2 regions of the Blautia sp. DFI.6.71 genome follow, and region 2 is predicted to be linked to the other one. Evidence: riboswitches for the same ligand, from Rfam matches in the RefSeq annotation. Region 2 holds a riboswitch; the other holds the start of a gene.

Region 1 (3,426 bases), on a different contig from region 2:
TTCTGGATCCGCTGTTTATTTTTGGATTCGGATGGGGAATTAAGGGTGCTGCATGGGCAACAGTGATCGGACAGGTTGCTTCCGGAGTTCTGGTAATTGTGTACTTCTGTAAGTTCCGCAAAATGTATCTGTCCGGTGGGATGCTGAAACCAAAGCTGTCATATCTTAAAGCAATTATTTCTCTGGGACTTGCATCCTGCATTAATCAGATTGCCATGGCGATCGTGCAGATTGTATTAAATAATATTCTGCGTTATTATGGAGCAAATTCCGTATATGGAAGTGATATTCCCATTGCCTGTGTAGGTGTTATCTCCAAAGTCAATATGGTGTTTATGGCAATCTGTATTGGTATTTCTCAGGGCAGTCAGCCAATCTGGGGATTTAATTACGGAGCAAAGAAATATGACAGAGTAAGACAGGCATACCGTTATTCTGTAACTGCCTGTACAGTAATTGCAACGATATTTTTTTTCTGTTTCCAGATATTTCCACACCAGATCGTGGGTATCTTCGGAACAGGAAGTGAGCTGTATTTTCAGTTTGCAGAACGCTACTTGAAAATATTTATGTTTATGACTTTTGCAAACGGTATCCAGCCGGTATCTTCCGGTTTCTTTACTTCTATCGGTATGGCGAAGCTGGGTATTGTAATGTCTCTGACACGGCAGGTGATTTTTCTTCTGCCATTGATCATTATCTTCCCGTTGTTTATGGGAATTGATGGAGTGATGTATGCAGGACCGATCGCAGATGCAGCGGCATTTGTGCTGGCAATTGTGTTTGCGAGACGAGAACTGGGAAAGATGCGCAGTGCGGAAATAGCATAAAAAAGTTCCCGCAGATAATATGGAAGAAATTTGTCCATATTGTCTGACGGGAACTTTTTTATAAAAGATTGTAAAACTGATCGAACAGCTCTGTCTGGAAGCTTCCGGGGCCGGAGCTGTTTTTCTCTGCTCTTTCTCCTGCTGTGCCAAATTCTCTGGCTGCTGACAGGGCCGTTGTAAATGGGTCTGTAACTGCCAGATAGGTGGCACAGATCATTCCAAGCATACATCCGGTTCCTGTGATCTGTGACATGGCAGGAGTACCGTTTGTAATAAATTCACACTTACTGGCAGAGACGATCATATCTTCCTTGCCTGTGATAAGAAGTGTGGTATTCCACTGGGAAGCCTTTTCCTGGAACAGTTCTTTCAGATGGGAACGATTGGCATCTGTAAGCACATCCTGTACGCCTGCGTCAATTCCGATTGCATGTGCGGTCTGTCCGGACATGGCAAGAAGTTCAGACATATTTCCTTTTAAGAGTTCAGGCATGTGGATGTTCATAAGCTTCTGCGCAAATTCATAGCGCAGATTGCTGCAGGCGGTTCCTACCAGATCAAGCATAACAGGTATGTGGAGACTGGCAGCGATTTTCAGAGATTCAGGCATGGATTTCATACGCGCATCGGTGATATTTCCAAGATTCAGTGCCAGTGACTGAGCATGGCTGGTGATCTCAGCTACTTCAGCAGGATGTTCTGCCATGATCGGGCGGCCTCCGGCCGCCAGAATAATATTAGCGCAGTCATGAATAGAAATTGGATTAGTGATGCAGTGAATCAGCGGTTGGGCTGCTCTGGTCAGTTGTCTGGGATTTGTCTGATTTACGGTCATATACTTTTGCTCCAAGGCTTTGTTGAAATTTGGCAAGCATTCCTGCGTGACTTAAGGCCTTCAGGAAGAAATAGGCAATGGTGCCGCCCATGCAGGTTGCTGCCAGAAACATTGGTGTATAGAAAAATGCGTTCAGTCCGCTTCTGCCCATAAGAAATGCCATTACAGGATAGGAAACCAGAGAGCCGATGATACCGGTTCCGAAGATTTCACCGATCACTGCGCAGATAATCTTTCCATGAGAAGCGCGGTAGAAAACGCCTGATAAAAATGCGCCGAATACGGCACCTGTCAGTGCAAGTGGCGGGATACCCATAAACATCATTCGGATGATTCCGATGAGAGTGGCACAAAGCAATGAATACCACGGTCCCAGAAGTACGGAACAGACGATGTTTATCAGGTGTGCAGTAGGGCACATACCCTCGATTCTCAAAATAGGTGAGATGACAACGCCGATGGCAACCATCATGGCGAGCATGACCATTCTGAGTGTTTTTGATCTGTCTGTGTTCATAATAATGAACCTCCTTGAAATGAAGATTTGGTCTGCCGAAGCAGACATTATCAGTTGTGCAGGAAGCAGATAAAATCCTGCAAAAAAATCTGCCGGAATAACACACTGGCAGATTTTAATATACAAATACAGTCCCTACGCTGGCATTATCCATATCAGGTGCGGTCGAAGATCAATCTTCCTCTCAGCTTGTCACACAGGCTCCCGTTGTTATTATCCATTATGCAGATTTTCTTTTGTTAGAGCGTATTTGAAAAATGCTTTACGCAAGATGTGCGTTACAATTTTTCAAACACGCTTTAGAGTAACACAAGCTTTTGGAAAAGTCAATGGGATGTAAAAGCAGTGTAAATTTCCTACAGTAAATTTACACTACCTAATATTATTTTTAAGTTGACTTTTTATTTTTTTCAGCATATACTAACAGTAGCTAAGGAATGTGACGAGATTCCATGAAGCGAACTAAAGAAACAAAAGCCCTCAGAGTTGCAGCTCTGAGGGCTTTCTTGCTCGTTACGGTGAGCTGTTCCGTTTGGGCTGTTGCTGTCTAGCGTCTGCCGTCCAGCCATTTGCATATGTAGTAGCTAACTACGCCTGCTAAAACAGAGACAAGAAATGTGACGAGAATTTCTTCCATGAAACTCACCTCCTTTCTGCTGGAGGTTCGACAGCTCTTATAGTATATCATGGTTTAGGACGAATTGAAATAAAAAATCTATTTGTACTAAAACGATTGTCCGTGCTATGATTAACAGGTAGATGACAGACAGCATATGATAAAAAGAAGCTGTCTGCATGGACAGAAAGGCAGGTTAAATCTGATGAAACAGGAAAATTACATAAAGGGTATGATAATGATCATCCTGTCGGCGTTTTTCTTTGCTTGTATGAATGTGAGTGTGCGTCTGGCAGGTGATCTGCCGTCTGTGGAGAAGAGTTTCTTCCGGAATCTGGTGGCGGCGGTGTTTGCAGCGGCGATTCTCTGTAAGAATCGTACAGTGCCGAAGGTGGATAAGAAATACTGGGGACCGCTGATTTTGCGTTGTGTGTGCGGGACACTGGGGATTCTGTGTAACTTTTATGCCATTGATCATCTGTTGGTGGCAGATGCATCGATACTGAATAAGTTGTCTCCGTTTTTTGCGATTATTTTTTCATTCCTTTTGTTAAAGGAAAAGATCAGACCGGTGCAGGCTGCGTGTGTTGCGCTGGCGTTTATAGGATGTTTATTTGTAGTGAAACCG
Region 2 (3,426 bases):
CCTTATCAATCTCTTCTGCATTCAGCTTTGCTCTGCGGATCTTATTATGGCAGTTAAATCCGCAGTAAATACAGTAATTCTCACAGTAATTTGCAATATAAATAGGGGTAAACATATACACACTGTTCCCAAAATGTTTCCTGGTTTCTTTCTGCGCAGCCTGTGCGATTTCCTCCAGAAGAGGCAATGCAGCCGGAGACAGCAGTGCCTGAAAATCCTCTGGTGTACGGTTATCATGAGCAAGTGCCCTGCGTACATCTGCCTCTGTATATTTATCATAATCGTAAGCATTCATGGCAGAAATAACCTGATCCATCACGTCTGATTCTTCCAGTACTTCCATTCCCGGAAGATATTTCATATGATCGATCCTGTTCTTTTTCATATCTTCCAGAATCACTTCATTGACAATACTTTCGTTGAAGTGTTCACCATGTTCCATATTTTTTTCTGTTGTTTCCATTGATGTTTTCTCCTCTTTATTACCATTTGGCAACTTTCGTTTTCCTATAAATTAATACCTACTCCGCAGTTATAGCAATCCTCTAAAATAATGCATCTTAATCCAGCCCATCAGAGTGTGAAATCCTGCGTCAGATATCTTTGCCGTGCGTCAGCACGCCTGCAGATATCTTCCTTGTCTTTCGCACGCTGCTGAACTGTCTTAAATGCATTATTTACGAGGATTGCTATAATCAAAAATCTCATTTTAGAATGATTTTTTATTTATTACTCATGAAGAAAACCAGTCAGTGGAGAGGATGCGCTTGCACCTTTTTCCAGGGTTCTTCCCAGTCCGGCAAGGTATGCACTTCGTCCTGCTTCAATAGCTTTTTTAAATGCTTCAGCCATTATCTGCACATCACCTGCTGTGGCAATCGCAGTATTTGCCATAACTGCAGATGCCCCCATCTCCATGGCTTCACACGCCTGAGAAGGACGTCCGATTCCTGCATCTACAATGATTGGGAGCTCAATTTCGTCAATCAAAATCTGGATAAATTCCTTAGTGCACAGACCTTTATTAGAGCCGATCGGAGAACCCAGCGGCATGATGCAGGCAGCTCCGGCATTTACCAGATCTCTGGCTGCATTCAGATCCGGGTACATATAAGGCATTACTACAAATCCTTCTTTTGCAAGAATTTCTGTAGCTTTAACAGTTTCATAGTTATCCGGAAGCAGATATTTTGAATCATGGATCACTTCGATCTTTACGAAATCACCGCATCCGATTTCTCTGGAAAGTCTGGCAATACGAACTGCTTCTTCTGCATTTCTGGCACCTGAAGTATTGGGAAGAAGAGTAACATTTTTCGGAATATAGTCCAGAATATTTGCCAGTCCACCTTCATTGGCACGACGCAGAGCCAGAGTGATGATCTGCGCATCTGCCTTTTCAATACATGCTTTCACCAGATCCAGAGAAAATTTTCCGGATCCCAGAATAAAACGGGAAGTAAATTCATGACCTCCCAGAATCAGTTTGTCTTCATTATTTGTACTCATAATTTAAGTCCTTCTTTCGTATATTATAATGTGATATCAGGATATTCCTGTTTATCTTCCACCTCCCATGAAGCTGACTATTTCCAGTATGTCATTTTCATGTAAAACAGTAGTGCTGTACTCGGCTTTTGACAGAATTCTTTCATTTAATTCTACTGCGATCTGGCTGGGCACATAGCTGTTTTCCTCCAGATATTGCCCTATTGTAAGAGTATTCTGCAATTCTTTTGTTTTTCCATTAACAGTAATAAGCATACTTTCTCCTTTCCGGGAAAAGAAGGTCCGGCCTCTACAACATAAAAAAGAGTCCACAAAAGAATACACCCGCGGTGGTGCACCCCTTCATGAACTCTGTTCACTCTCATCTTTCCCCATATTCATCTGTTATAATGTAAATTTCCCTGTAAGCCCCCGGTTTTCTCTCACTTATTACAGATTGATTACCGGACAGCTGAATTTCTTCAAATGCATGAGATAAATAAAAAGGAGATGCCAGTCATCTCCCTTTAAAATCATATCTTATAGGTTCCTACGTTGGCATTATCCAAATCAGGTATATGGGTCGAAGTTGATGACTTCCTCTCAGCCTGCACTCACAAGCTCCCCTTTCTTTACATGGATAAAGTATAATCTTTTATCCCATGTGTGTCAAGACCATATTTCTACATCCTCAGTTTCTTATGAAACTCCCGCATCGTATCCTTCTTGCAGAAGATAAACAGTGCAGCCAATGTCAGAAAACTGATTCCGGCACAGATTACGGAAGGTACGGCAAACTGCACGATTCCAGTCCAAACCAATATCATCGGAATCAGTCCTGCAATTCCGGCCTGTACAAGATAAAACAGATATTCTTCCCTTTCCAGACGGTTTATTTTTGCGATCACAGGAACAGAAAACTGCACTGCCAATATCCCGAAAGGAATCACAAAATCCACAGACCAGCCCTTCCATCCGGTAAACCGGTCCCATAGGATCGCAATTACTGATATGAGCAAAAGCTGCCACATTTCATTCTTCAGAATATTCCTGCGTTTATAATATGCTACCATAACAACCAGCCATGCACAGGCACATCCTGCTCCTGCAAACCAGAACCAGTTCAGTACACCTGCCATCATAAAATTAATCATTCCGCAAATTACCGCAATTGCCAGACACAGGAAGCTGAAAGTCTGAATAACCTTCTGATTTTCTTTTTTCTCAAGCCTGTGCTTTTCTCCATATCCCGGAAATTCATTCTTTAATTCTCTGTGGGAAACATTCTCCTCGCCGAGCATCCGCTGGAAATTCCTCTGGATACTGTCATCCGGTATCTTGGAAGTAAATCCCAGTACCATCTCATCCCCATAAGAACAGGAACACATCTGCAAAGAATTGGTACTTGCAAAAATCCCAAAATGCTGAATATATTCTTTATACTCCTCCGGCAAACGAATAATGCCGATATTAGAATAAACTGCCGTAATGCTCCTGCTTCCCAGATTGGCTCCGATCATCAGAAAATATTTCTTGATCTCCAACGGAACAGCACGTACAAAAGGATTCTTCTCAATGCGCACATATCCGCTCATATGCATGGCAATCTTTTCTTTTACCAGTTCTTCTTCGAACTGTTTCTTCACAGACAAAAGTACATCTTCAAAAGTTGTTTCATCAGAAAATATATATCCCACCTCAATCCATCCAAAGAAATTTGTCATAGACTGAGACGGAAAATAATTTCTCAGATTCACCGGAATCATCAATGCTACCGGTCGTTTCTGCTGATTCTTTGGAATCTCTTCCCGAATAGAACACAACATCATTGCTGTCAGTAAAACAGTGATGGAAACTCCACAGGAGCGGGCTTTCCGGTGGATATCTTTTACAGAAAGAGCAACCTCCGTAACATGCATATCTGAGTGAACCAGCTTC

What was found. A riboswitch is a leader RNA that binds a small molecule or an ion and turns the genes downstream of it on or off. The one in region 2 is predicted to bind thiamine pyrophosphate.
Region 1: linked by a shared signal. The riboswitch ahead of thiW (energy coupling factor transporter S component ThiW) and the one ahead of thiS (sulfur carrier protein ThiS) in region 2 are both predicted to bind thiamine pyrophosphate.

The regions. Positions count from the first base shown of each region.
Region 1 covers NZ_JAJDMJ010000058.1:15,397-18,822, forward strand. Annotated here, with positions in the region: gene LJE12_RS16935 (MATE family efflux transporter) at 1-830, shown strand, start outside; gene thiM (hydroxyethylthiazole kinase) at 889-1,665, opposite strand; gene thiW (energy coupling factor transporter S component ThiW) at 1,595-2,182, opposite strand; TPP riboswitch at 2,297-2,400, opposite strand; gene LJE12_RS16950 (DMT family transporter) at 3,004-3,426, shown strand, end outside.
Region 2 covers NZ_JAJDMJ010000003.1:29,222-32,647, forward strand. Annotated here, with positions in the region: gene thiH (2-iminoacetate synthase ThiH) at 1-463, opposite strand, end outside; gene LJE12_RS02860 (thiazole synthase) at 730-1,509, opposite strand; gene thiS (sulfur carrier protein ThiS) at 1,561-1,764, opposite strand; TPP riboswitch at 2,018-2,126, opposite strand; gene LJE12_RS02870 (DUF6320 domain-containing protein) at 2,172-3,426, opposite strand, start outside.